3 regions of the Luteipulveratus halotolerans genome follow, and region 3 is predicted to be linked to each of the others. Evidence: riboswitches for the same ligand, from Rfam matches in the RefSeq annotation. Region 3 holds a riboswitch; each other region holds the start of a gene.
What was found. A riboswitch is a leader RNA that binds a small molecule or an ion and turns the genes downstream of it on or off. The one in region 3 is predicted to bind S-adenosylmethionine.
Positions count from the first base shown of each region.

Region 1: it holds a riboswitch for S-adenosylmethionine, as region 3 does, so the genes downstream of both, VV01_RS06410 (bifunctional o-acetylhomoserine/o-acetylserine sulfhydrylase) here and VV01_RS24865 (putative leader peptide) in region 3, are expected to answer to the same signal.
Region 2: it holds a riboswitch for S-adenosylmethionine, as region 3 does, so the genes downstream of both, metX (homoserine O-acetyltransferase MetX) here and VV01_RS24865 (putative leader peptide) in region 3, are expected to answer to the same signal.

Region 1 is NZ_LAIR01000002.1:1,224,285-1,233,813, reverse strand. It holds gene VV01_RS06420 (serine protein kinase RIO) at 1-781, opposite strand, end outside; gene VV01_RS06415 (antibiotic biosynthesis monooxygenase) at 946-1,581, opposite strand; gene VV01_RS06410 (bifunctional o-acetylhomoserine/o-acetylserine sulfhydrylase) at 1,741-3,066, opposite strand; SAM riboswitch class IV at 3,136-3,252, opposite strand; gene VV01_RS06405 (DUF445 domain-containing protein) at 3,317-4,591, opposite strand; gene VV01_RS23235 (hypothetical protein) at 4,618-5,343, opposite strand; gene VV01_RS06390 (DUF4352 domain-containing protein) at 5,444-6,175, opposite strand; gene VV01_RS06385 (hypothetical protein) at 6,269-6,802, opposite strand; gene VV01_RS06380 (McrC family protein) at 6,824-8,023, opposite strand; gene VV01_RS23795 (AAA family ATPase) at 8,042-9,529, opposite strand, start outside.
Region 2 is NZ_LAIR01000002.1:1,245,781-1,255,309, reverse strand. It holds gene VV01_RS06510 (AAA family ATPase) at 1-624, shown strand, start outside; gene VV01_RS06505 (DUF58 domain-containing protein) at 628-1,890, shown strand; gene VV01_RS06500 (transglutaminase family protein) at 1,887-4,211, shown strand; gene VV01_RS06495 (RNA polymerase sigma factor) at 4,275-5,723, opposite strand; gene VV01_RS06490 (universal stress protein) at 6,015-6,386, opposite strand; gene metX (homoserine O-acetyltransferase MetX) at 6,469-7,605, opposite strand; SAM riboswitch class IV at 7,642-7,755, opposite strand; gene VV01_RS06480 (DUF4192 domain-containing protein) at 7,795-8,835, opposite strand; gene VV01_RS06475 (YkvA family protein) at 8,923-9,297, opposite strand; gene VV01_RS06470 (EcsC family protein) at 9,378-9,529, opposite strand, start outside.
Region 3 is NZ_LAIR01000002.1:753,236-762,764, forward strand. It holds gene VV01_RS04190 (ATP-dependent DNA helicase) at 1-1,707, shown strand, start outside; partial or broken gene VV01_RS04195 (ABC transporter ATP-binding protein) at 2,318-3,091, opposite strand; gene VV01_RS04200 (ABC transporter substrate-binding protein) at 3,088-4,101, opposite strand; gene ssuE (NADPH-dependent FMN reductase) at 4,163-4,726, opposite strand; gene VV01_RS24865 (putative leader peptide) at 4,848-4,934, opposite strand; SAM riboswitch class IV at 4,969-5,083, opposite strand; gene VV01_RS04210 (phosphotransferase) at 5,179-6,492, opposite strand; gene nudC (NAD(+) diphosphatase) at 6,556-7,497, shown strand; gene VV01_RS04220 (ATP-dependent DNA helicase UvrD2) at 7,538-9,529, shown strand, end outside.

The DNA of each region.
Region 1 (9,529 bases), 470 kb from region 3:
CGTTGCGGCAGTCGCGGTGCAAGAACTCCATGCCCTGCGGGTTGCCCACCACGTCGACCGCCTCCGGGAGGTCGATCACGACGAGCCGCTCCCCCGCCGCCAGCAGGTTGTACGCGGACAGGTCACCGTGGGCGTACCCGGCCCGCACCAGCCCGATCATCGCCTCGCGCAGCTGCTCGAACCATGTCGCGAGCATCGCCGGCGTCGAACGGGCCTGCGCGAGCCGCGGTGCGCCGGCGCCGTCCGGGCCGGTGACGAACTCCATCAGGATCTCGGTGCCGTCGACCTGGACCGGGTAGGGCACCGGGATGCCGTCGGACCAGAAGGTCTTCAGTGCCTCCCACTCGGCCCACGCCCACTGCCCTGCCGCGACGGCGCGGCCGTACTCGCTGCCTTTGGCCAGCGCTCTGGCGTCACGGCTCTTACGGGTACGACGGCCCTCGGTGTAGGAGGTGCTGCGGTGGAACGTGCGGTGGTCGGTGCTGCGGTAGCGCTTAGCGGCCATGACCACGGTGCGACCGGCGTCGTTGGTCGAGGTGCGCTCCAGCAGGAAGACGTCGGCTTCCTTGCCGGTCTTGAGGACGCCGAGCTCGGTGTCGATCGCGGACGCGTCGGTCACGACCCAGTCGGGTCGTGGCTCCGGTCCGCGGCAGAGCCGCTCGATGCTGTCCCAGGTGGACCATCGCTGCCCCTCGCCGGGGTCGTCGACGGCCTGGAAGTCGAAGGTGAAGAACGGGTCGAGCGCGGACTCAGTCTCGCGCTCCGGTGTTGCTGATGACATACGTGCTCCGAACGAAGAGGAAGGACGGCGTGCTGGGCAGGCCGATGACCGTCGTGGACATGTCACTGCTCCTCTCGATCGGGGCGCGCCGGATCAGCGCGCTCGTACTCCGCGGGCAAGGTTGGTACAGACCTCTGCTCGCGCGCAACAGGTTTTCGTTCAGTTCAGTCCTCGCCGCGCCGCCAGCCCCACGGCCGGCCGGCGTGCAGCCACGGCGCGAGCGCGCGCGTCATCGCCGGCAGCAGCAGGTAGGTCATGACGGGCGTGAGCATCGCCGTCAGCACCAGCACCCGGAGCACGACGTTCCAGTCCTGGATCAGGTGGCCGATCGTGACCGTGGCGAGCAGGTTGAGCGGGAAGAACGTCATCCAGATGATCAGCGCCTGCTTCCACCGCGGCGGAGCGGGTGGCGTGGACGGAGCGGTGACCAACGTCTGCAACGACACGTCGACCGGCTCGTCGAACCAGCCCTCCACTCCCGTACGCCGCTCGGCGAGGGTGTGCTCGACCAGACCCTCTCCCGAGCGCAGCCACCAGGAGCGCTCGGCCGAGCCTTCCCAGCGGTGCAGGCTCTCCTCGTCGGCGAAGCGGTAGAGCATGTGCCACTCGTCGGAGTCACCGGTCGGTCGGACCCAGCCGCAGCCCAGGAATCCGGGGAACCGCTCGGCCATCGAGGTGCCCGCGCGCACCCAGGCGAGCATCGCGGTCTCATCGGTCGCACTGACGCGACGGGTGATCGACACGGTCACGCTGTGGCGGCGTGACTCGGTGGCGGGCAGCGGGATCTCGGTGATGGACATCGCTGCTCATTGTCTCGCGGGCTGAGACGTGGTCCGGGCCATCGAGCCCGTGGCCTTGCTCACCTGCCGAAAGTGCAGCTCGTGCCGCCTCCCGTCGCGGGAGGCGGCACGAGTCGCACTGTCGGCGTACGACGACGCGGGGCGCCGTCGTACCGGCCCTCAGGCCTTCGCGGCCGTGAAGCCCTGCTCCAGGTCGGCGACGATGTCGTCGATGTGCTCCAGCCCGACCGACAAACGCACCAGCCCGGGCGTCACGCCCGCAGCGAGGCGGTCCTCGTCGCCGCCCTGGCTGTGCGTGGTCGATGCGGGGTGGATCGCCAGCGACCGCACGTCACCGATGTTGGCGACGTGGGAGTGCAGGGTCAGGCTCTGCACGAACTTCTGACCGGCCTCGACGCCGCCCGCGATCTCGAACGCGAGCACGGCACCGGCGCCCTTGGGGGTGTACTTCTGCGCGAGCTCGTGGAACTCGTTGTCCGGCAACGACGCCCAGCGCACGGACTCGACCTGCTCATGGCCCTGCAGGAACTCGGCGACCTTGTGGGCGTTCTCGATGTGGCGCTCGACCCGCAGGCTGAGCGTCTCCAGCCCCTGCGCGATCAGGAAGGCGTCGAACGGTGACGTCGCCGGCCCGAGGTCGCGCAGCAGCTGGACGCGCGCCTTGAGGATGTAGGCGAGGTTGGCCCCGAGGTCGCTGCCCACGCCGAGGTCGCGCGCATAGACCAGGCCGTGATAGCTCTCCTCCGGCGTGTTGAACCCCGGGAACTTCTCGGGGTTCTTGGCGTAGTCGAACGTGCCGCCGTCGACGATGACACCGGCGATCGTGGTGCCGTGGCCGCCGAGGTACTTCGTCGCCGAGTGCACGACGACGTCTGCGCCGTGCTCGAGCGGACGCAGGAGGTAGGGCGTCGCGATGGTGTTGTCGACCACGAGCGGTACGCCGACCTCGTGCGCGACCGCGGCCACGGCCTCGATGTCGAGGACCTCACTCTTGGGGTTGGAGATGGTCTCGCCGAAGAACACCTTGGTGTTGTCCTTGACCGCCGCACGCCACGACTCGGGGTCGCGGGTGTCCTCGACGAAGGTCACCTGGATGCCGAGCTTGGGCAGTGTGTGCTTCAGCAGGTTGAACGTGCCGCCGTACAGCGAGGGGCTGGCGACGACGTGGTCGCCGGCCTCGGCGACGTTGAGGATCGCGATCGTCTCTGCGGCCTGACCGGAGCCGAGCAGCAGCGCGCCGACACCACCCTCAAGGCTGGCGATGCGCTGCTCGACCGCGTCCTGGGTGGGGTTCATCAACCGCGAGTAGATGTTGCCGAACTCCTTGAGCCCGAACAGGTTCGCGGCGTGCTCGGCGTCGTTGAAGACGTACGACGTCGTCTGGTAGATCGGCAACGCCCGGGCACCCGTGGTCGGGTCCGGGGTCTGACCGGCGTGGATCTGGCGGGTCTCGAAGGACCAGCTGGGGGTGGCGTCGTCAGTCATCGATGCACTCCTCGTCGACGGTTCGCACCGCCGACGGCACCGGCGGTGCTGCGGAAGCAGGACGTCTGCTGCCCGCGCTTGCCGTCGGGCCTGTTGCCCGCACGGCCAGGTCCTCACCCGGGGCACCCCACCGCGGAGGAGGGTTGCCGGCCAGCGAGCCGGGGCTTGACGCTGGCGCTCTTGACCTGCGGTGAGACTAGCGCGAGGAGGCGCCGTCGTACATCACCGTTTCTTATGATGAACCAAACAATCAGGGCAGCTGCGAGAGCGCGTGGATGAGCAGGCCGACCAGGCCACCGACCACAGTGCCGTTGATGCGGATGAACTGCAGGTCACGACCGACCTGCAGCTCGATGCGCCGTGCCGCCTCGTCGCCGTCCCAGCGTGCGACGGTCTGGGAGATCAGCGTCGAGATCTCACGCCCGTACGTCGTCACGACATAGCCCGCCACGTCGTGGAGGCGTCGGTCGACTGCGCCACGCAGCTGGTCGTCGGCCACCAGACGGCGCCCCGCGTCGGCCAGCAGCGCGCTCATCCGCGCACGCAGCGGACCGTCCTCGTCGGCCAGAGCCTCCACGAGGGTGTGCTGCACCGAGCCCCACACCGAGACCATGCCGTCGGCCACACCGGGGTGGGTGAGGAAGCGTTCCTTGAGTGCCTCGGCCCTCGCCTGCGTCTGCGGGTCGTGCTGCAGGTCGCGCGCGAGACCCGCGAGGAGATCGTCGAGGGCGTGCCGCGCCGGGTGCTCGGCGTTGTCGCGCACGTCGCCCAGCCAGCTCATGATCTCGGCGTAGAGGCGATCCGTCACCGTCTCGTCGAGCCACCGCGGTGACCACCAGGGCGCGCGGGCGCCGATGATCGAGGCGATGGTGGCCTTGTTGTCCCGGGCCCAGTCGTGGACCTGGCCGATGCCCAGGTCGACCAGGCCCTGGTGAGAGCGGTCCTGCAGCACACCGTCGAGCAGGTGTCCGGCGATCTCGCTGATGGGCTCCTGGGCCAGACGCGGGAGGAAGAACCCCTCGAGCAGCGTGCGCACCTCGGCGTCCTGGACCGACGAGACGGCCCGGCTCAGGGCCGGCGCCGCCTCTCGTACGACGGTCGCAGCATGCTCGGGGTCGGACACCCAGCGGCCGAGGCGCAGCGGGATCTGCGCCTGCGCGAGTCGCTCCTGGACGATGTCGGCGGTGAGGAAGTTCTCGGTGACGAAGTCCTCGAGGCTCTCGCCGAGCGCGTCCTTCTTCTTGGGAATGAGGGCGGTGTGCGGCACCGGCAGGCCGAGCGGATGGCGGAACAGCGCCGTCACGGCGAACCAGTCGGCGACCGCGCCCACCATCGCGGCCTCGGCCGCGGCGTTGACGTAGCCCCAACCTCCGTCGCGGCCGTGCGTCGCGATGAAGACGACAGCCGCGATGACGAGCAGTGAGGTCGCGACGAGTCGCATCTTGCGCAGGGCAGCACGACGCGACGCATCGGCCGGCCCCAGCTGGGGACCGGCCGATGTCGTCGGGCTGGTGGAGCTCGTCACTCAGACCCTGCGCTCATCCGTGCGGATCAGGAAGCCGCCCAGGCGAGCGCGGCCTTGCCGCCGCCCTCGTCCTTCCAGACCACGGCGTACTTCTTGTAGTCGGCGCCGGCGGGCACCGCGAAGGTCACCAGGCCGCTGGCGCTCGCGCCGTTCTTGAGCGACTCGATCTGGATCTGCTTGCTGCGCGGGGTGATCGTGCCGTAGTCGCGGTCACACACGTTGTCCTGGTCGTCGACCAGACCGAACTGCTGCGGCGACGGGATGTAGTAGTCACCCGTCTTGTGCTTGATGGTGACCGGGAAGGTGATGGCCACCATGCCGTCACCCGGGAAGTAGCTGTCGGTGCTCGAGCTGTCGATGGTCGGCTTGCTGACCGTGATGTCGACCGACACGTCCTTGTCGTAGCCGAGGCCGGTCGCGGTCTGGGTGCCGAGCGGCTTGACCGGCATGCCCGCGCGCAGGATCGCGGTGGAGCCGCTGCTGTCGCACACGACGCCGCTGGCAGCCGCGCTGGTCGACGGGGCAGGAGCCGGAGCCGGGGCCTGGGTGGTCGGGGCCGGAGCGGGCGCCTCGGTCGTCGGGGCGGGAGCCGGTGCCTCGGTGGTCGGGGCCTCGGTCGGTGCCGCGGCTGCCGACGAGGTGGCCGGCGCGGGCGGAGCCGCCGTGGGCGCCTCGTCCTGACATCCCGCAAGGGTCAGTGCTGCGAGCGCGGCCGGGATGACAGCAAGGCGCAGACGACGGTTGGCGTTCATGTTCTCCTCCAGTGATGTGTGGCAGCTCCCCGGCTGCCGCGGTCAGGCTAGCGGTACGACGGCGCGGCACCCCGGGCGGTTCCGGCCTTCGATCATTCAGTCAGGATGCTTTCCAGGCGAGGTCGGCGACACCCGGGTAGTTGTCGGTGAACAGCACCTGGTAGCCGCTGAGGTCGGCGCCTTGAGGGACCGCGAACACCAGCTTGGCCGAGACCGAGTCGCCCGCGTGCAGGCTGTCGACGTCGAGCTGCTGCGAGTCCGGCACCGCATAGTTGAGAGTGTCCCGCTTACAGGGACGCTGCTGGCCGTCGACGAGCGTGAACTTCAGCGACGACGTGATGAAGTAGCTGGCGCTGGTGTTCTTGAGCGTGACCGGGAACACCGCGGAGACCATGCCCTCGCCCGGGTAGTACGTGCTGCCGGTCGAGGTGCGGTCGATGGTCGGACGCCCGACGGTCATCTCGACGGACCCGCCGTTGTCGGTGAAGGTCTGCTTGGTCGCGATCGGCGTGGCCGCCGGTCCGGGCCGACCCTCGTAGGTGCTGGTGCTCGCGCACACTCCGGACGACGTGCCTGCCGCGGGCGGCGTGGCCGGTGCGGCCGCGGTCGGTGTCGGGGTTGCGGTGACCGTCACGGTCGCTGCCGGCTGCTCAGTGGGTGCCGAGGTCGGCGCAGCCGCCGGGTCCGAGGGCGCAGCGGTGGGAGTACCGGCGACGGGCGAGGTGGAGCTGGGCTGCGGCGGGAGCGCGGTGGGCGCCTCGTCCTGGCAACCGGCCAGGACGATGGCCGCGAGCGCGACGGGGACGACTGCCAGACGTGGGCGTACGGTCATGATGACTCCAGGTGCGAGGGGCAGTCGTGCTGCCGCTGATCGACGGACAGTATGACGCCGCCTCCCGCCGCGTCGTTCCGGTCGATCGCGGATTCAGCTGCGGACGACCCAGACCTCCGCACCGTCGGAGGGGCGGTCGGCCCGGACGAACTCACGGGCGCCCTCCGAGACGGCGATGCCCTGCTTGCCCGCTGACTCGGTGAGTGCGTCGACGACGCGGTTCCAGACCTGTGCCCCCTGCGGGAAGCCCATCTCCCACGACATCTCGTCGACGCCGATCACCGTGCGGTCAGGGCGCAGGTGCGCGCGCACGAGCGGACGTGACCCGTCGATCTCGACGACGAGCGCACCCTCCTCGGGTCGTACGGCCGTGACGCGGTCGTCGGCCCCGGCGACATGGGCGATCAGCTCGCCCGTGCGCTGCGGGTCGGCGCCGAGGGTGAGAGTGCGGCCCATCATCGCCAGGTGCTTGGTCGCGGGACCGGAGGTCATCGCCCGGCCGAAGCCGCCCTCGAGCGCGCGCTCACGCACCTGCTCGTGCGTGCGGCTGACCTTGCCCTTGACGAAGAACCAGACGATCGACAGCAGGACGATCGCGACCAGGATGAGGCCGAGGTTGCGGAACACGCTGCTCAGTATGCCGACCGGTCAGCGGGCGGGTGCGAGGGCACCGACCGCGACCGCGCGGACGAGCTCGGCGAGCGTGTCGAGCGAACCGGCGAGGCGCGCCGGCGGCACGCTCAGCCGCAGCGGCACGCTGATCAGACGCGTGCCGATGCTGCGCACCACCATCTCCGGTGCCGGCGGCTCGTCCGCCTGGGCGTAGACGAGCATGCCCGCGCCCAGCCCGAGGGCCGAGGCATAGGTCAGCAGCGGGAAGTAGTCGGTGCTCGGCCCGGACTCGGTCGACCCGAGGTGATAGACCACGTCGCCCACGAGCACCGCACGCGAGCCGCTGCGCAGCAGCATGTCGGGCGTGAACTGCAGCTGGTCGTGCACGTCGAGGCTGTGCTCGGGCTGCTCGTCGACCGCGATCTCGGGCCACAGCCGTTGGCTGAGCTCGACCGTGACCCACCGGCGGAACAGGTCGTCCATGTCGACGAGGAAGGTGTGGGCGCTCTGCTCGCCCTCCATGTGCCGGATCGCGACTCCGTCCAGCGCCATCCGCGACAGGTCCATCGCCGGGCCGTAGTGCTCGTTGAGCCGAGTGATCGGGATGCGGTCACGGTGCGTGCTCGCGTCGGTGTCGGCGACGCCGTCGAACCGCGCGAGCAGGCGCAGGCCGTCCCGGCGTACGACCGGCGGCAGCGAGGGCCAGGTGAGCACCTGGCGTACGGCGCAGCGCAGCAGCTGGTTCTCGGGGATGTTGGCCGTGAAGTCGTCGTAGCGGCAGGGCGGCTCGGCGATCTGCCACGGACGGGTCGCCAGCTTCTCGACGAGCAGCCGGCCACGGATGAGGTTGAGGTCTTCCTCGACCGTGACGTAGCCGTGCAGCAGACCACGGCGCGTCGCCTCGTCGATCGAGAGGAGCACGAACGCCGCGACGCCGTCGACGAGGTCGGCGTCGGAGGACCAGCCGATCTGGTCACTCCCCCAGCCCTCGCCCGGGATGCCGGCGGAGAACATCGTGAAGAGGTTCTCCATCGGCGCCGACGGCCGGATGCGCACGGTCAGGCCTGGGACGGAGATCGCCCCGACCCAGGACCCGGTCACCAGCACCACCCGGTCGGGGTCGGCCGTGGCGCGGATGTCGACCCGTCCCTGCGCGACTGACATCAAGGACTTACGGGCCGCCCGCGGCAGACGGACCGGCGGCGACTCGCTGTGCTCGGCGAGGTCCACGTCCATGGCGTCCACGAGCGGACCTCAGCGCTTGCGTGACGGCGGCAGCGCGCCGACCTCGGCCTGCGCACTCTCGGCATGCCGCTCGCGCACCGCCTGCCAGGTGAACGTCCGCAGCAGGTCCTCGCGACCGTAGAACTGGTCCTCGATGAACGGGTAGACGCTGTAGGTCCAGATGCGCTGCAGCGCCTCGTCATCCAGACCCTCGCTCATGAAGTGGCTGTGGCCGATCTGCAGGTGCGGGCCACGCAGTGCCTGGCGCAGCTCGGCGTTGACGCGGTCGACGACACCCGAGACCCAGACCGGCCCGCCGTGACGCGCGAGCCAGCGGCCGAGCAGGCCCTCCATCGGACCCTCGTGCGGCATGAACGGCACGAAGTGGAACCGGCGACGCAACGCCGCGTCGACCAGGGCGATCGAGCGGTCGGCGGTGTTCATGGTGCCGATGAAGTAGAGGTTGGGCGGCAGCTCGAAGCCCTCGTCGGGACGGTAGGAGGTCATGACGCTCTGCGAGCGGTACTCGAGCAGGAACAGCAGCTCACCGAACACCCGCGGCAGGTTGGCGCGGTTGATCTCGTCGATCAGCATGATGTGCGGCGTCGTCGGGTCGGCCTCGGCCGCCTCGACGAGCAGCGCCAACGGACCCTTGCGCAGCTCGTAGACCATCTGACCACCGGCGTCCAGGCGCGGCCGGAAGCCCTCGAAGAAGTCTTCGTACGAGGTCGACGGGTGGAACTGCACGACCGCACGCTTGGTGGAGTCGGGCTGCAGCGCAGCGGCGAGCCGCTGAGCGAGGTAGGTCTTACCGGTGCCGGGAGGGCCGTAGAAGATGATCTGCTTCTTGTCCTCGAGCAGACCGTGGACCCCACGCAGGAAGTCCTCGTCGACGAGGAGCTCTCCGGCCGCCTCGGCGATGAGGTCGCGCTCGGGGTCGGCGGCCGGCTCGCCCTTGCGCAGCAGCCACAGCGCGAACTGCGCCTGGCCCCACGGGTCGCCCGGCAGCAGCGGCTCGAGCCGAGCGCGCAGCCGGTCGTTGGCGATCAGGTGCTGCTTGGCGCGCGACTGGCCCTCGGCCTCGGGCAGCTCGACGCCGAGGACGCGGGCGAGCGCGATCTTGCCGTCGGCGCCGCCGAGGGAGTAGATCGGCAGGTAGCGGCCCGGCTGGGTGACGGCGAGGAGCTTCATGACCACGGCCTCGCTCAGGCCGGGGACCCCTCCCTCACCGAGGATCGCCTCGACGCGGTCACGGTCATCGGCGTCCTCGCCCCACAGCAGCTGCTTGAGGTGGACCGCGAGGTGGTCGAGCTCGGCGGCGTCCATCGCGGCCAGCCGGGCGTTGAAGACAGAGTTGGAGCCGGGGTGCCCGTAGGCGCGCCCGTTGAGCAGGCGGCGGAACGCGACCAGGTCGAACGCGTCGAGCGCCGCCGGCTCGAGCGCCGCAGCCAGGGCGCGTCGCTGCTCGGAGTGCCAGGTGTCGCGCTCGGACGGGTAGGGACGCTCGGCGACGAAGCG
Region 2 (9,529 bases), 490 kb from region 3:
ATCAACCGCGCCTCGCCCAAGACTCAGTCGGCGCTCCTGGAGTGCATGGAGGAGGGGCAGGTCACCGTCGACGGCACGACGTACGACCTACGCCGGCCGTTCATGGTCATGGCGACCCAGAACCCCATCGAGATGGAGGGCACGTTCCCGCTGCCCGAGGCCCAGCGCGACCGGTTCATGGCGCGCATCTCGATGGGCTACCCCACCGCGGGCGCCGAGCTCGACATGCTCGACACCCACGGTGGCCGCTCACCGCTGGAGACCCTTCGACCCGTCACCGACGCGAGCACCGTGCAACGCCTCGCCGACCACGTGACGACGCTGCACACCAGCCCAGGGCTGCGCCAGTACATCGTCGACCTCGTGTCGGCGACCCGCTCCTCCTCAGCGCTGCGGCTCGGCGCGTCGCCGCGTGCCGGCCTGCAGCTGCTGCGGGCATCGCGGGCCCACGCAGCACTCGAGGGCCGCGACCACGTCATCCCCGAGGACGTCGCCGCCCTGGTCACCCCCGTCCTCGCCCACCGTGTGCTCCCGAGCGCCGAGACGCAGATGGCTCACCGGACGACGGCCGACGTGCTACACGACCTCGTACGCCGCGTGCCGGTGCCGACCGGCACACGCTGAGCGATGAGCGAGGACCGACCCCGCACCCTGACCGGGCGCGGGCGCGCACTGCTCACCTGTGGCATCACCCTCGTGCTCGGCGGAGTCCTGCTCGGCTTCCCCGACATCACCCGGATCGGGGTGCTGCTGGCCGCGCTGCCGCTGATCGCCCGGCTGCTCGCGAGGCGGCGGCCACCACGCCTCGGCATCGAACGCACGGTCTCGCCGTCACGGCTGCAGCCCGACGAGCGTGCCGAGGTGACCGTCGACTTCGCCAACCTCGGTGAGAAGTCCACGCCGCTCTACCTCGCCGAGGAGCGGATCGCCTACGTCCTCGGCGACCGGCCCCGGTTCCTGCTCCCCCGCCTGGAGTCCGGTGCGCGACGCCGCCTGACCTACCGCGTGCGCTGCCACGCCCGCGGCCGCCACGAGCTCGGCCCGATCGCACTGCAGCAGCAGGACCCGTTCGGGCTCACCCACGTCGACCTGATCGTGCAGTCCGTCGGCGAGGTCGTGGTCCTCCCCCGCATCGAGGAGCTCGGTGGCGGCCGCCCACCCGGGTCGGGCCTCGGCAACGAGGGCGAGACGCCGCAGATGGTCGCGCTGCACGGTGAGGAGGACGTCAGCATCCGCGCCTACCACGACGGCGACGACCTGCGGAAGGTCCACTGGCCGGCCACCGCTCACCGCGGCGAGATGATGGTGCGCCAGGAGGACCGGCCCGCACGTCGTTCGGCAGTGCTCCTGCTGGACTCCCGGCGCGAAGGGCACTCGGGCAGCGGCTCGCACAGCTCGTTCGAGTGGGCCGTCAGCGCGATCGCCTCCATCGCGGTCCAGCTCGACCAGAACGGCTACACCCTGCACCTCGCGGCGCGCGAGACCCTCCTGGACGGCACTGTCGACCAACCACGCTCGGCCGCCGAGGTGGTCGACATCCTCGCCGTCGCCGATCTCGGCACCGACCGTGAGCACGACCAGCTCGTCCAGGCCGCGCACGGCGTGACCGAGCGCGGCGGGAGCCTGGTTGCAGCGGTCAGCAACCTCGACGACCGCAGCGTGAGCGACCTCGCCGGCCTGCGTCAGCCCGGCACCTCGTCGTTGGCCATGGTCCTGGACGCGTCGGCGATCGGTGAGGGACGGCGTACGACGGGGCCCGTGGCAGTCGCCCACTGCGAGCTGCTCGGGTCCGCCGGCTGGCGCGTCGTACCCGTCACCTCGGGGATCACCGCACGCCACGCCTGGGAGAGCCTGACCCGGTCGGGCACGTTCGCGGTGGGTGCGCGATGAGCCGTGCACGGGGCACCGAGAGCGCTTTCGCCGCGCTGGCGGTCCTCATCGCGTCCTGGCCCATCACCACCCTGCTGATCGGCGGGCAGTGGGTCCGGCCCGTCCCCGTGCTCGTCCTCGTCCAGATGGCCCTCGGCATGGGCGGCCGCGCTCTCGGCCTGGGTCGCACGCTCGTCGCGTGCGTCCAGGTGGCCGCCGTCCTGCTCGGGACGCTGGCGCTTCACCTCGGAGACCACCTCGCCCCGGGACGCTGGGCCGACCTCCCCGGCGCGATCGGCGACCTGTTCGCGGGCGCTGCTGACACGCTGTCGCAGTACGCCGCACCCGCGCCCGCGACGCCCGGTGTCGTCTTCGCACTGACGCTGATCGTCCCGCTCATCGGCGTCCTCGTCGACGTGCTCGCGGTCTCGCTCCGCATGCCGGCCGTCGCCGGGCTCCCGCTGCTGGCGCTGTTCCTCCTCTCGACGTCCAACACAGGATCGGCGCTCAACCCGGTCTACTTCGTCGCGCTCGCCGCCGCCTGGCTGCTGATGCTCGCCCGCGGCGGCCTGCAGCTCATGCGGCGGTGGTCCTCCGCCGAGGCGTACGCCCGCCAGCCCGAGCGCATCGAGGACCGACTCGGCCTCGCCGGCTACTCCTCAGTCGCACGCGGCATCGGCATCGCCACGGTGGCCCTGGCCGTGGTCCTGCCTGCGTTCATCCCGCACCTGCCGCCGCGCTACATCTCCGACGGGCTTGCGCGATCCACGTCGGGCAACGGCAGCGGCGTGGGGTCGGTGGGCTTCTCCGACCGCCTGGACCTCACCCAGAACCTGCGCAGCCGCAACCAGGACCCCGTCCTCAGCTACACCACCAACGACCCCGAGCCCCCGCCGCTGAGGGCGTTGTCGATGTCGCTGTACTCCGGCGGCGACTGGGTCCACGACGATCCCCCGCGCGAGCGCCCCGGTGCCAACCAGGAGCGGCTCCCCGCCCCTGAGGGTCTCGGCGCTCAGCCGCAGACGCTCTACCGCAGCCAGGTCACGGCCAACGGTGTCGACTCGCCGTACGTCGCGGTCCCGTGGCCGGTCACGTCCGCGGACTTCGGCGGGACCGCGTGGACGTACGAGCCCGGGGCCGCGATGCCACGGGTGTCCGAGCGCCCGGATCGCTACACCATCACCTACACCACCCTGCGCGCCAACGCCCGCCCGACGAGCCCGCGCGCCGGGGACGCCGGCGTCGCACCCGCCACGCTCGCGGTCGACCCGTCCTCGTCCGAGCGCGTCCGCACCACCACGGCCGACGTCGTCCGCCCTGGTGACAGCGACTTCACCAAGGCGGTCAAGATCCAGGACTGGCTGCGCGACCCCTCGCGCTTCACCTACTCCTTGACGCTCAAGCCGACCCAGACGGTTGACGGCCAGCGCCTGGACCCGATCAGCAACTTCCTGCAGACCCGTCAGGGCTACTGCACCCAGTTCGCGACCGCCATGGTGATGATGGCCCGGTCGCAGGGCATCCCCGCTCGGCTGGCCGTCGGCTTCCTCTCCGGCGTGGCCGAGGGCGCCACCTACGAGGTGCGCCAGTCCGACGCCCACGCCTGGCCCGAGCTCTACTTCCCCGGCCTCGGCTGGACCCGCTTCGAACCCACGCCCGGCGTGCGGTCCGGCACCGTCCCGGCGTACGCCACACCGTCGACCGATGCCGGCTCGACCGGCGCCGGTCGCGAGGAGGACGAACCGACGGACACCGCGACCTCGACAGCACCGACCACCTCCGCAGTCGCACCCACGACGACGCAGGCCGCCCCGCCGGCGGCCCCCGAGAAGTCAGTCCTGCAGGACAGTCGACTCTGGTGGACCCTGCTGGTCCTGGTCGCCGGCGCGATGGGTGCTGTCGTGCTCCCGCTGGCGGCCCGGTGGCGGCGCGACCAGCCGTTGCGCACCGCCTCCGACCCGCGCGAGCAGGTCGAGGGCGAGTGGCAGGCGCTGCAGTCCCGCCTGGACGACCTCGGCGTCCAGGCTCCGCACGGCCGCACACCGCGGCAGATCGAGCAGCACTACCGTCACCAGGCCACGCTGGGAGGCGAGGGTCGCGCCGCACTGCACCGGGCCGTACGCACGCTCGAGGCCGCCCGCTACGCGCCGCCGTCGGACGAGACGCGCACGCTGCACGGCGACGCCGACCGCATCCTGCGCGAGGTACGCAGCAACGCGTCGTGGCCGACCCGTACCTCGGCAGCGCTCACCCCGCGGACCGGCCGCCGGGTCGTCGCCGACCTCGTCCGCCGCGCAGTCGGTGCGCCCGGCGCCTGGTGGGACCGCCGACGCGGCGACTGACCGACCCGTACGCAGCAGCGCCCGGCTCCCCTGCGGGAACCGGGCGCTGCTGTGTGTGACTCGTCAGTCGAGGTAGTCGCGCAGGACCTGGCTACGCGACGGGTGACGCAGCTTGCTCATCGTCTTGGACTCGATCTGGCGGATCCGCTCGCGCGTCACGCCGTAGACCTTGCCGATCTCGTCGAGGGTCTTGGGCTGACCGTCGGTCAGACCGAAGCGCATGGACACCACACCGGCCTCGCGCTCGGACAGCGTGTCCAGGACCGAGTGCAGCTGCTCCTGCAGGAGCGTGAAGCTCACGGCGTCCGCGGGTACGACGGCCTCGGAGTCCTCGATGAGGTCACCGAACTCGGAGTCGCCGTCCTCGCCCAGGGGCGTGTGCAGCGAGATCGGCTCGCGACCGTACTTCTGGACCTCGACGACCTTCTCCGGGGTCATGTCGAGCTCCTTGGCGAGCTCCTCGGGCGTGGGCTCGCGTCCCAGGTCCTGCAGCATCTGGCGCTGCACGCGGGCGAGCTTGTTGATGACCTCGACCATGTGCACCGGGATGCGGATGGTGCGTGCCTGGTCGGCCATCGCGCGGGTGATCGCCTGACGGATCCACCAGGTCGCGTAGGTCGAGAACTTGTAGCCCTTGGTGTAGTCGAACTTCTCGACCGCACGGATCAGACCCAGGTTGCCCTCCTGGATGAGGTCCAGGAAGAGCATGCCGCGGCCGGTGTAGCGCTTGGCCAGCGAGACCACCAGACGCAGGTTGGCCTCGAGCAGATGGTTCTTGGCCCGCTTGCCGTCCTGGGCGATCCACCACAGCTCGCGCTTGAGCTTCATCTCGATCTTGTCGCCGGAGTTGAGCTTCTCCTCGGCGAACAGGCCGGCCTCGATGCGCTTGGCGAGCTCGACCTCCTGCTCGGCGTTGAGGAGCGCGACCTTGCCGATCTGCTTGAGGTAGTCCTTGACCGGGTCCGCCGTCGCACCGGCCGTGACGACCTGCTGGGCGGGCGCGTCGGCGTCGTCGTCCTGACGCAGGACGAAGCCGCCGGTCTCGGTCTCGGGCTCCTCCTCCTTGGCAGGTGCCTCGGTCTCCTCCGGCTCATCGCCGGCAGTGGGCATCAGGTCGGCCGCGGCGGCCTTCTTGGCGGCGGCCTTCTTGGCAGCGGCAGCGGTCGGCGCTGCTGCCGGCGCGGCGGCCTTCTTGGCGGCGGCCTTGGTGGTCGACGCCTTGGCCGCGGTCTTCTTGGCGGGCGCGGCCTTCTTGGCCGGCTTGTCGTCGTCGGTGCTCGTCGCTGCAGGCTTCTTGGCCGCCGCCTTCTTGGTGGTCCGAGTCGCCTTCTTGCGCGTCGCGGTCGCCGCGACGGCCCGCTGTGCGGTGTCGGGGTCGAGCGTCACGCTGACGCCGTGCTGCTCGAGCGCGCGCAGCACGGTCTTCATCCGCTTGGGCTCGATCTCGGCGGTCTCGAGGGCGTGCTTGAGCGCCAGGCTGTCGACAGAACCGTGGGTCTGACCCGCACGCATCAGCTCCTGCAGGGCAGGGTGGGCGAACTCGCCCGGCAGGGCGGGGGCCGGGGTCTCAGCGGGGGTCTTCGACACTGGTGTCAACGGGCTACCTTCCGGGGTACGTGCGGTGTCGTGCCGAGGGCAGCACGACAAGGGCCGTCGACATGCGACGGCGACCTGGGTGGCGGGTTGTGGAGCGGGTGCTCATCGTCCGGAGTGCGGTCTCCGGCGAGCGCTCCACGACCATTATAAAACCGAACCGCCGCCTCTTTGGACCAACGGCACTCACACGTAGGGCATTCCCGCAGTTCAGGGCGCCTTGACAGCCAGCACGGGGCACGCCGCGTCGAGCAGAATGCGTTGCGCGTTGGACCCCAGGATCAGCTTGCCGACCGGGGTCCGCCGGCGCAGACCGATGACGATCAGCTCGGCGTCGACCTCCTCGGCAGCGGCGATGATGTCCTCAGCCGGGTCGGCGTTGTGGGTGAGCGCCCGCAGCTCGGCCTCGACGCCCTCGGCTCGCGCCCGCTCGAGGGCCTGCGCGAGGTAGGGCTCGTCGGACTTCTTGGCCCGTGAGTCGAGCACGAGCAGCCTGGTCGAGCGAGTGCTCGCCTCCTGGACCGCACGGTCCAGGGCAGCGTGCCCCTCCTTCGTCGCGACGTATCCGACCACCACTGTCACGGAGGACCTCCTCGTCCGGACGCGACCGCCGCCGGTCGCCGTGCCTCGACGCTACCGGACCGGCGCCCGCTCCTGGGAGACCTCAGCCCAGAGCGGTGCTCAGAGCACGCGCGATCTGATCGGTCTCGATCAGGAAACCGTCGTGGCCGTGCGGCGACCGCACGACATGAACGTCACCGGTGCCGTGTGCCGCCACCAGCTCCTCTGACAAGGACACGGGGAACAGGCGGTCGGAGTCGACCGCGATGACGTGCAGGCCGCCGTCGTACGACGACAGTGCCGCGGCCATCCCGCCGCGGCCGCGACCGATGTCGTGCGTGGCCATCGCGCGGGTCAGCGCGACATAGGTGCCGGCGTCGAAACGGCCGACGAGCTTGGCGGCGTGGTGGTCGAGGTAGCCCTCGACCGAGAACCGACCGCCCCGCAGGGGCTGCTCACCGGCCTGCTCGACGACGCCGAATCGGCGGTCGAGCTCGTCGGCGCTGCGGTAGGTGGTGTGGGCGATGCGTCGCGCGAGGCCGAGTCCGTGCGAGGGCACGACACCTCGGTCGTAGTAGTCGCCGCCGTAGTAGTCGGGGTCGCCGGTGATGGCCAGGATCTGCGCCTGTCCCCATGCGATCTGGTCGGCCGCAGCGACTCCGGCGCTTGCGATGACCGCGGTGTCCTGGACACGGTCGGGGTAGGACGCAGCCCACTCGGCTGCGCGCATGCCACCCATCGACCCACCGACGACCAGACGCCACCGGTTGATCCCGAGCAGATCGGCGACCTGAGCCTCGGCCGCGACCTGGTCGCGCACGCTGATCTGCGGGAATCGCGAGCCCCAGGGCCGCCCGTCCGGCGCCGGGCTCGACGGGCCGGTGCTGCCACGGCAGCCACCGAGAGCATTGGTGGCCACCACGAAGTAGCGGTCGGTGTCGATGGCGCACCCCGGCCCGACGACCCCCGGCCACCACCCTGCTGTGGGCTGACCCGGGCCTGCCGCTCCGATGACATGCGTGTCGCCGGTGAGGGCGTGCTCGACCAGGACGGCATTGGCGCGGTCCGGCGCGAGCCGTCCCCAGGTCTGGACGGCGATCGTGGCCTCCGGAAGCGTCTCGCCGCTCTCCAGTGCCTGCGGCCCGATCCGGACCCCGAACGCGTCCGGGTTGCTGCCGGGAGGCAGCGGCTCGAGCACGTCAGGGCGCACACCGGTCGGTCGTCGGCTCAGCACTGTCACGGTGTCGCTCCCTGGTCAGGGGCCACATCGGCGCTGGCCCCGCGCTTGTCGGACCACCTGCAGGCCCGACCCTGTCCTCACCCGGGGCACCCCACCGCGGTGGAGGGTTGCCGCTCAGCCAGCCGGGGCTTGTCGCTGAGACTCTTGACGAGACCTGACGTTAGCAGCGGCGCGACACAGTCCCAACTCTCACAAGGCGATCTCTCGGGGGCTGGACCGCAGGTCCTGCGGACGGACACCGAGGCTCATCGCGTGGAGCACCAGCTCGGCCATCCGGGCCGGTCCGGCCTCGGCAGCGCGCTCGAGCGCGACCCCGGCCAACGCTCCGTTGCCGTGGACCCAGCACCAGTAGCCCAGCAGGGTGCCGGTGCCGGTGACCCAGTCCTCCGGAGTGATCGTGACGAGCTCTTGCAGCCGACGCGTGACCCGGACGACCTGGACGTCGTGCTCGACGCCGCCGCGTTGATCGGGTCGTCGCCAGGACGGCGTACCGATCGCCCGGGTCAGCGCCGTGCGCAGCCACGGGTCGGCGGCAGGCAGGTCGAGCGCGTCAGGGGTGAGCCAGCCCATGAGGTCATCGCGCAGCGGCAGGTCCAGCAGCGAGCGCGTCGCGATGCTCAAGACCTCCACCGGGAGCGCCGCAACCGGCGGCGCCGTGTCACCCGCGTCGACGACGGCCGCCCACGCTGCGGCGAGCCGTGCGCTGCTCACCTCACCCGGCTCCGCCGCCCGCACGGCAGCGGTGACCAGCGGGTGCCCAGGGCACACGCTGGCCGCCAGCGCGGCGCGGTCGGCGTACACCTCGATCTCGCGCAGGACCTGGTCGGCGACGGCGGGGACGCGGTCAGCGGTGGGAACGGGCCGGCTGGGGCCGAGATCGCAGCGACCGCACCCGCAACGCTGGAGGCGCCACCGGCCGTCGGCGACCAGCACCTCGTGCGCGGGGACGCCCATCTCGTCCGCGATGAGGGCGACCAGCTCGCTCACGTGCTCGTGGTCGTCGAACCCGATGACGTCGACCCGTTCGAGAGGGACGCGCTCCATCTGGTCGGCCACCGTCATGGCCACCGCGGCGAGGTCCGCAGCGGACGCGGGCACGTCGACGCGGGAGGTCGGACCGACGCCGGTGGCAGTGGTCGCGACCACCACCACCGACCGCGCAGGGACGAATCCGAGGAGGTAAGGAACGTAGGCGACCAGCTCTCCGAGGCCGCGCAGCTTGGCTGTCATGGACCGCAGCCTCGTGGGCTGCAGCCGTCACGTGCCATCGGGACGGGCCCTCCTGTGGACAGGCGTCCGCAGCGCAGGGACCTGTGGTCAGCGCACCCGCTCGCTGCGCACGGTCCGCTCGCGCGACTTCTCCCAGGCCAGGAAGTCATCGGTGTCGCGCACGAGCGCGCTCGCGAACCAGGCGAGCACCACCGCGTCATCCGCGAGTCCGACGACCGACAGCACCGCCTCCGGCAGCAGGTCGACCGGCGAGACGATGTACGCAGCCGCGCCGACGAGCGCAGCGAGGTGCAGGGGCGTGCACCCGTCGTACTCACCGGACACAGCCGCTCGCACCATCCGCGGCACCGCAGCGAGGCGGGTCGGGACGCTCGGCGCACCCGGTGCGCTGGCCGCACGGACGGCGGCGTTGAGCTGGCGCATCGCGCCCCACTGCATCGAACGTGGACGTGGTGTCGGCATCTGAGCTCCTTCGTGCGGACTCCCCCGAGCCCGTAACACGTGGTCAACGACGCGGCTGCTGCGGACATTCCGCCGAGCGCTCACGCGACCGGCGGGAACTCCTTCTTGGCGCCGCCCGCGATCTTGTTGGCGAGGTAGAGGTCGAGGCCGGCCCCGATCACACCGCCGACGACCGGGATGCCCTTGCCGAGCTTGGCGAAGAGCTTGCTTCCCATCTGCCCGATGAGGCGGA
Region 3 (9,529 bases):
CTGGTCGAGGCGCTCGACGAGCTGCCCCGCCCCGGCTGGGCCGGTCGCGAGGGCCAGCACGTCAGCGACGTCGCGCGTGGGCGCCTCGAGGGCCTCGCCGCAGCCGTACGCCGACTGCGCGGTCTCACCGGCCTGCCGCTGTCCGATCTCGCGGGCGAGGCCGAGCGCGTCCTCGGTCTCGACATCGAGGTGCTGTCGCGCCCCGAGCACACGGCGACGACGGCGCGCGTCCACCTCGACGCGTTCGCCGACGTCGCCGCCCAGTTCGCATCCTCGGCGGACCGTCCGACCCTCGGTGGGTTCCTGGCCTGGCTCGACGCGGCCGAGCAGGAAGAACGCGGCCTCGACCTGGGCTACCTCGAGGTCGAGACCGATGCGGTGCAGGTGCTCACGGTCCACGCGTCCAAGGGGCTGGAGTGGGACGTCGTCGCGGTGCCCGGCCTCACCGAGGGCACGTTCCCCGCGCACGACGCCCGCGCGTCCTGGGTGCCCGACGCCGGTGACGACGGCGAGGGCGAGTGGCGCATGGGCACGGTCAAGGACAAGGGCTGGACCTCCGGGCTGGACGGCGTCCCGTACGACCTGCGCGGCGACGCCGACGGCCTCCCGGTGCTTCCGTGGCACAGCGTCGAAGGCACCCAGGAGCTCAAGGACGCGTTCGTGCGCTTCCACGAGGACGGCGGTGCGCACGCGGTGGCCGAGGAGCGCCGGCTCGCCTACGTCGCGTTCACGCGGGCCCGGCGCGAGCTGCTGCTCACGGCACCGGTGTGGGCCGACGGCAAGACACCACGGGTCACCTCCAGGTTCGTCGAGGAGCTGCGTTCGGCCGGTCTGCTCACGGTCGGTGAGTGGGCGCCGATGCCGGTCGTGCCGGAGGGCGAGAAGTCGGTGCCCAACCCCCGGCTCGCGGTGGCGTTGACGGCGACGTGGCCGCACGACCCGCTGGCGCGCCGACGCGAGCAGCTCGCCGACGGCGCACTGCGCGTACGACGGGCGATCGCCGAACCACCACCGCTGGAGCAGGGGCTCGTCCCGGTCGACGACCGGGCTCTGGAGATCGACCTGCTGCTGCGCGAACGCGATCGCGCTCGCCGTCCGCACGAGGCCACGGTCACCGTGCCGCGTCACCTGTCGGCATCAGCGGTCGTCGCTCTCGCGGCCGATCCCGAGGCGTTCGCGCTCGAGCTGCGTCGACCGATGCCGCACCCGCCGGCGCTCGCCGCGCGCCGAGGTACGGCGTTCCACGCGTGGGTCGAGCAGCACTACGCGCAGGCGGCGCTGGTCGACATCACCGAGATGCCCGGCGCCTCCGACCCCGACGCCGACGACGACGCCGACCTGCCTGCGATGAAGGCTCACTTCCTGGAGTCCGAGTGGGCCGGGCGTCATCCGGATGCGATCGAGGTCGCGGTCGAGACCGTGGTCGACGACATCGCCGTACGTGGCCGCATCGACGCCGTATTTCGTTCTGGCTCAGACGAATTCACGATCGTCGACTGGAAGACCGGGCGTCCGCCGGCCGGTGAGGCGGCGCGTACGAAGGTGCTCCAGCTCGCTGCGTATCGGCTCGCCTACGCCCGGTTGCGCGATGTGCCGGTCGAGCAGGTGGACGCCGCGTTCTACTACGCCGCGACGGGCGAGACCGTCTGGCCGGCGATGCCCGACGAAGACGCGCTGCGTGAGCTGCTCGCCACCATTCCCCGCTAGGTCACGGGCAGGTCACCCACGTCACGAACGTGTCTCGTTGCTCTCAGGCCGGTGCCGTGAGCCGTGCGAGGCGGCCAGTCTCGGGCGACATGGGGATCATCAGGGGAGAGACAGGTCGGGCGCGACGACGGGTGTGGGCGGCAGGTCTGGCCGTGCTGCTCGGCGGCGCGAGCATCACCACCGGGGCGGCAGCGGCCGACGCCGGCGACACCGGAGCGGCCGTGTCGTCGACGCTGGCCTGGCACGCGTGTGCCAAGGACCCTGAGCCCCCGGCCCCGCCTGGCGCCGAGTGCGCAGAGGTGCAGCTGCCGATCGACTACGCGCACCCTGCACGCGGGACCACCACGGTGGCGGTCGCCCGGCTCAAGGCCGCGCGCCCCGACCAGCGCATCGGTGCGCTCGTGGTGCACCCGGGCGGTCCCGGCAAGCCGGTCATCGGGCTGTCCGATGTCTTCCAGCAGATGCTGGGCTCGGGCGTGACGGACCGGTTCGACATCATCGCCATCGATCCGCGAGGCACCGGGCGCTCCCAGCACGTGAGCTGCCCCGACATCCCGGGCGAGCCGCGACCGGCCGAGCCGGCCACGCCCGTACCCACGACGAAGGCCGAGATCACACGCCAGCTGGCGTGGGACGCGTACGAGCGCCGCAGCTCCGAACGCAGGTCGGTGGACGCCGACCGGTCGCCGAGGTCGATGTCGATGACCTCCTTGACCCGTCCTGGCCGGGACGTGAGCACCGCGACCCGCTGCCCGAGGTAGACCGCCTCCTCGATGGAGTGGGTGATGAACACGACGGTCGCGCCGGTCGTCCGCCAGATGCGCAGCAGCTCGTCCTGCAGCTGCTCGCGGGTCTGGGCGTCGAGGGCAGCGAACGGTTCGTCCATGAGCAGGACACCGGGCTCGTACGCGAGGCTGCGCGCGATCGCGACGCGCTGCTTCATACCGCCGGAGAGCTCATGCGGGTAGCGGTCCTCGAAGCCCGAAAGCCCCACGAGAGAGAGGTATTCGCGTGCCTTGGCGGTGCGTTCGGACTTCGACAGACCTTGCTGCTCGAGTCCGAAGGCGACGTTGGCCAGCGCCGTCCGCCACGGGAAGAGCGCGTACTGCTGGAACACGATCCCGCGGTCGAGGCCTGGCCCGGTCACCTCGGACCCGTCCACCAGGACCTGGCCCGACGAGGGCTGTGTCAAGCCACCGAGCAGGTCCAGCAGGGTGGTCTTGCCCGAGCCGCTCGGGCCGAGGAGCGTGAGGAACTCACCGTCGGCCACGTCCAGGTCGATGTCGACCAGCGCGTCGAGCGTGACCGCGTGCGGCTGCTCGCGCGTCGGTCGTACGACGAACTGCTTGCCGACCCCACGGAGGCTGATCTTGGGTGTCGTCACGACTGGCCTCCGGCCTTCGCGAGACCGTTGAACTCGTTGGTGTACAACGACTTCGGGTCGAGCTCGCCCTTCGGCACGATGCCGCTGCTGTCGAGCCAGTCGGTCCAACGGGTGTAGTCCGCGTCGCTGACAGCGCCGCCCTGGGACGGGATGCCGACGCTCTTCCAGTACTTCAGCGACGCGGTGGACTCGTTGCGCTTGCGCTCGTTGATGATCTTCGTGAACCGCTGGATCACCTGCGCCCGTGGTGTCGTGCGCTCCCACTCGACGGCCTTGGCGACACCGGTGACGAAGTCCTGGGCGGCTTCGGGGTTCTTGGCCGCGAAGTCGTTGCGCAGGACGTACTGCCCGCCGTTGAACGACCCGAACAGCTGGTAGTCGTTGAACAGGCTCCGCAGGCCCCCGGCGGCGACAGCACGGTCCTGCAGGACGCCGCCGAGGGAGCCGACGTCGACCTGACCGCGGCGGATCGCCTGCTCGGTGTCGTTCGGCGGCAGCACGACCAGCTGCACCTTGTCGATCTCGGCCTTCGTCAGCCCGTTCCGGGTGAGGTAGGTGTCGATCACGGCCTCGGAGTGCGCGCCGAGCGTGTTGACCGCGATCTTCTTGCCGATCAGGTCACGGGGTGTGCGGATCGGGCTGCCGGCCTTCACGTAGAACCCGTTGAACGTCTTGGCGTCCTCGCCGTAGTAGTTGACGACGGCCTTGACCGGCGCTCCCGCTCGGATGAGCTTGACGACGGCACCGGAGAAGGCGCCGCCGAAGTCGGTCTGACCGGTGGCGGCGGACTGGATGTCCTGCGGGCCGTTGATCGTGTTGCCCACCCACTTGAGGCGTACGTGCTTGAAGTAGCCGAGGTCCTCGGCGAGCTCGGGCAGGGTGACCGCGTTCGCCGAGCCCTGATAACGCAGGGTGACGCGGCCGTCAGCAGCCTTCTGCGGCTCGGCCGCGGTGCCGGCGCCGATCGCGCAGCCGGTCAGCGACAGTGCGAGGAGGGCGGAAACGGGCATGACGGCATGACGAAGTGTCTTCACGTGAGTTCCTTTGAAGGAGAGGGGAGTACGAGCGCTGTCAGGCGACGGCGACGTGCTGGCGTACGACCGGGTCGAGCCGGGCGATCGCCTGGGCGAAGCCGTCGGTGACCTCGCGCAGAGGTGCGCCCGAGGCGTCGTCGACCGTGACCGCACCGTCGGCGTCGATCGCGACGTGCTGGGACAGCACGAACCAGCCGGGGGTGATGTGGGTGGCGCCGAGGCTGGAGAGCACCGGACGCAGGGCGTAGTCGACGACCAGCACGTGCGCCGGCGTACCGCCCGTGGCCAGCGGCAGGACCGCCTTGCCCTGGAGGGCGTACTGGGGCAGGTCGAGGAAGACCTTGAGCAGCCCACCGAAGGAGGCCTTGTAGACCGGCGTCGTGACGATCACGGCGTCGGAGGAGGTCAGGGTCTGCACCGCATGGGCGACGTCCGCGTCGTTCGTGTCCGCACGCAGCAGCGCGTCGGCCGGCAGGTCGCGCAGCACGATCGGGCTGATGCTGTGGCCGGTACGGGTGAGGGAGTCGGTGACGGTGCCGAGGACGGCGTCGGTGCGTGAGGTTGAGCTCGGACTGCTGGAGATCGCGGCGATACGAGCCATGTGTTCCTCCTTGAGGGGACGCCGAGATGCCCTGATGGCCAAGGGTTTACGGCTGGTGTGCAGATGGGCAGGGGGCAGCGTCGTGGACGCGCCGGTGATGGCGCTGTGCGCCGGACGTGCGTCAGTCGCGACAGAGCGCGCTCGACACGCGCAGCAGGTCGACGTGCCGACGACGGCACAGAGTGCGAGTCATGAGGGCTGTGCTCATGGCAGATTTCACCCGTCTCGTCAGAGAGGCTGGGAGCTCGCGCTTGCGGCGACCGGCTCTGGTCGCCGCCGGGTCATCACCCGGAGCACCCCGCCGCGAGGGAGGGTTGCCGTCCAGCAAGCCGGGGCTTCGCGCTGGATCTCGTGACCTGCAGAGAAACTACCGAGCCATGCATAAGCATGGCAACACTCATCGAGAACGTTTCGTTATGCGGACGATCGTCCCGAGGACTGAGAGCGGGCGGTCAGCCGGCGTGCGCGTCGGGGTCGGAGCGATCGCGGCGGATCGGCTCGGTGACGGCGTCGCGCAGGTCGTCGCGCCGGCGGCGGATGTCGTGCGGGTCGTCGTCGGCGTCGTCCTGCCCGTGGATGGTGCCGACGTCCGATGAGGTCGTCGCCGAGTCGGCCGGCGACGCCTCGGGCAGTGCGGCGCTCACGGCAGTGCTGCCGGGAGCGGCCGACACATCGGGCGCGGAGCGGCTGGAGTCGACGTCCTCCTCGTCGTCCATCTGCGGGATCTCGAGGGTCTCGTCCTCGTCGTTGGACTCGCGCACGGTCACGACCTCGATGTCGGCCGGGTCGACCGCGGGCTCGGCCGGTGCCGCAGGAGCCGTCGCCGTCGTACGCCGCGCCACCGGGGGCGGCAGCAGCGACTCGTCGTCAGCGGTGCGCTCCTCGAGGCGTCGCAGTGCTGCAGCGCGTCGGTCGACGAGCGGGTCGTCCTCGGCGGCGGCGGCCTCCATCAGCAAGGTCACCCGCCGCAGCTCGGCGGCCAGCCGGATCCGGCGTTCGAGGTGGGTGTCGGGGCGTTCGCGGCGCGACTGCGCGTAGGACTCGACGACCGTGTCGACCGCGTCGGGGGCGGCCATCAGCGACAGGAGCGCGAAGTCGGCGGCCGGGTCGCTGACCGCGGCGCCCTCCCACGAGTCGAGTGCGACGACCTCGCCGTCGGCCACGCGCACGTCGCCGTCGTGCAGGCCGCCGTGGGTCGGGGTCGTCGCGAACCTCCAGAGGCTGACCTCCTCCAACGCCCGCTCCCAGCGGTTGAGCAGGCCCGGAGGGACGTGCCCGGTCGAGGCCGCGCGGTCGAGCTCGGCCAGGCGACGGCTGCGGTAGGAGTCGGCGTCGTACGACGGCAGGCCCGCCTCGTCGTACACGCGGGGGTCGGTGTCGTGCAGCTCGGCGAGGCAGCGGCCGAGCGAGCGCGCCTCTTCGGAGCGGGGCTGCAGGTCGCGCCACGTCACGGGTGAGCCGGGCAGCAGGTGCACGACGCCGACGGTGCTGCCGTCGCGCGCGGTGACGCTGCCGACCAGGCGCGGCATCGCGAACGTCAGTCGCTTGGCGAGGAGGGTGGCCAGGCGCTCGGTCTGGTCGAGGGCTGCTGCGGCGGCCGTCGTGCGGGCCGAACGGACCTGCAGCCGCCGGTCGTCGTCGGTGGTGACGACGGCCAGCTGATAAGGCGCACCGGGTCGGACCGCGAGCCCTTGGACCTGCACGGGTCGCAGTCCCGGTACGGCGGCGGTGGCCAGGGCGGCCAGGGCGAGCGGACGACTGGACACGGCCCCCACGGTAGGTCAGGTGCCGCCGCGAACCGCGCAGGCTCGCGGCATAGCCTGCTGGGCGTGGCGCCCTACGACTCCGAGACCCTGCTCGAGCTCGGCCTGTCCCGCTCCGCGCTGGACCGGTCGGCAGCCCAGCGCAAGGACCCCGACACCCTCGCGGCGGTCCTGCGCGACCCGACGACGCGGGTGCTCGACCTCTACCGAGACCGCGTGCCGTACGACGGTGAGCGCGGCTCCCGCGCGCTGCGCTACCGGCCACCGGGCGACGCCGACCACGACGCCCTGGTCGTCTACCTCGGGGCCCACGACGGCATCTCCTACGCGTGCGCGGTGCACGACGCCGAGGACGACGGCGACGACCGGCGCGCCAACCTGCGCTCGCTGGGTCTGGAGCTCGACGATCTTGATGTCGGCGTGCTCGCCGCGTCGGTCGGTATCGCCAACTGGCATGCGGCACAGGGCTACTGCCCGCGCTGCGGCTCGCCCACCGAGCCCCGCGAGGGCGGCTGGGTACGGGTCTGCACCCGTGACGGGTCGAACCACTTCCCGCGCACTGACCCCGCCGTGATCATGGCCGTCGTCGACGGCGACGACCGCCTCCTGCTGGCTCGCGGTCACGAGTGGCGTCCGAACGGCATGTCGGTGCTGGCCGGTTTCGTCGAGCCGGGCGAGTCGCTGGAGGCGGCCGTGGCTCGTGAGGTGATGGAGGAGGTCGGCGTCACGGTCGAGGAGGTCCGCTACCGCGGCAACCAGCCCTGGCCGTTCCCGGCCTCGCTCATGGTCGGTTTCCGGGCGCGCGCCACGACGACCGAGCTGCACCTCGACCCGGTCGAGATCGCCGAGGCGCGCTGGTTCACCCGCGACGAGCTGACCGCAGCGGTCGACGCGGGTGAGCTGCTGCTCTCGCCGCACCTGTCGATCGCGCGCCATCTCATCGAGGACTGGTACGGCGGGCGCATCCGCGAGCCGGAGGGCACCCCGACCGGTCTGCGCGCCACCTGAGCGGCGCGCCTGTCGGCCGCAGGTGCGAGCATGGCTCGCGATGAACGCCGACGACGTCCTCCAAGGGCTCGACCCCGAGCAGCGGGCCGTGGCCGCATCCCCGCTCGGTCGCATGGTCGTGCTGGCCGGTGCCGGCACGGGCAAGACCCGCGCGATCACCCACCGCATCGCCTTCGGCGTGCACTCCGGCGCCTACCAGCCGCAACGCGTGCTCGCGGTGACGTTCACGGCGCGCGCGGCCGGTGAGATGCGTACGCGCCTGCGTGGGCTCGGCGTCCCCGCGGTCCAGGCACGCACCTTCCACGCCGCCGCCCTGCGTCAGCTGCACTACTTCTGGCCGCGGGTGATCGGCGGCCCCGCGCCCGAGGTGATGCCCCACAAGGCGCCCGCGGTCGGTGAGGCGGGCACCCGGCTGCGCCTGCAGCTCGACCGCGCCGTGATGCGCGACCTCGCCTCGGAGATCGAGTGGGCCAAGGTGTCGATGCTGACGCCCGAGACCTATCCGGCTGCCGCGCGGCGAGCCGGTCGCAGCCCGGCCGACCTCGACCTCACCGCGATGGCCCGCATGCTCGAGGTCTACGAAGAGGTCAAGACCGAGCGCGGTGTCATCGACTTCGAGGACGTCCTGCTGCTGATGGTCGGCATCATGCACGACCGCGACGACGTCGCCCGCGAGATCCGTTCGCAGTACCGGCACTTCGTGGTCGACGAATATCAGGACGTCAACGTCGTCCAGCAGCATCTGCTCGACGCGTGGGTCGGCGAGCGGCGCGACCTGTGCGTCGTCGGAGACCCCGCTCAGACGATCTACTCCTTCACCGGGGCCTCGCCCAAGCACCTGCTCGGGTTCCGCGCCCAGCACCCTGACGCCGAGCAGGTCAAGCTCGTGCGCAACTACCGCTCCACGCCCGAGATCGTCGGCCTCGCCAACCTCGTCGTCCGCGCCGGCACACAGGGCACGGTCGAGCTGCAGGCGCAGGGTGCGTCCGGCCCCGCGCCCACGCTGACGTCGTACGCCGACGACCCGGGCGAGGCGCGCGGCGTCGCCGATCAGATCGCAGCGCTCGTGCGCAAGGGGACCCCGGCCAGCGAGATCGCCGTGCTGTTCCGCACCAACGGCCAGTCCGAGGCCGTCGAGTCCGCGTTGACCGAGGTCGACGTGCCCTACCTGGTGCGCGGCGGCGAACGCTTCTTCAGCCGCCAGGAGGTCCGCAACGCCGTGCTGCTGCTGCGCGGTGCGGCGCGATCCGACGACGGCAGCGTGCCGCTCGGCAACCTCGTGCGCGACGTCATCACCGGCGCGGGCTGGTCCCCGAAGGCGCCGACGTCCGGGGGCGCCGTGCGCGAGCGCTGGGAGTCGCTCAACGCGCTCGCCGAGCTCGCCGACGACGTCGCGGCCGCCGGCGAGGGCGTACGCCTGCCCGACCTGGTCGTCGAGCTCGACCGTCGTGCCGCCGAGCAGCACGCGCCCACGGTGCAGGGCGTCACGCTGGCGTCGTTGCACTCCGCCAAGGGCCTGGAGTGGGACCACGTCTTCCTCATCGGCTGCAGCGACGGGCTCCTGCCCATCTCGATGGCCGAAGGCCCCGAGGCGGTCGAGGAGGAGAGGCGGCTGCTCTACGTCGGGCTCACCCGTGCCCGTCAGCGGCTGGTCGTCTCGTACGCTGCGGCCCGCAACCCCGGCGGGCGCGCGTCGCGTCGCCCCTCCCGCTTCCTCGACGGCGCTGCGTCGGTGCTGGGTGAGGCGGCCCGGTCGCAACCGCGCAAGAAGGCCAAGGAGCGCAAGGTCGCTGCGGCCACCCGCTGCCGCGGCTGCGGCAAGGACCTCGCCACCGCCGCCGAGCGCAAGATCGGCCGGTGCGCCGACTGCCCGCCGACCTACGACGAGGCCCAGTTCGAGGCCCTGCGGGCCTGGCGACTGGCCGTCGCCTCGATCAGCAAGGTGCCGGCGTTCGTGGTCTTCACCGACGCGACGTTGATCGCCATCGCCGAGAAGCGGCCGTCCAGCGCCGGCGAGCTGAGCCGGATCTCA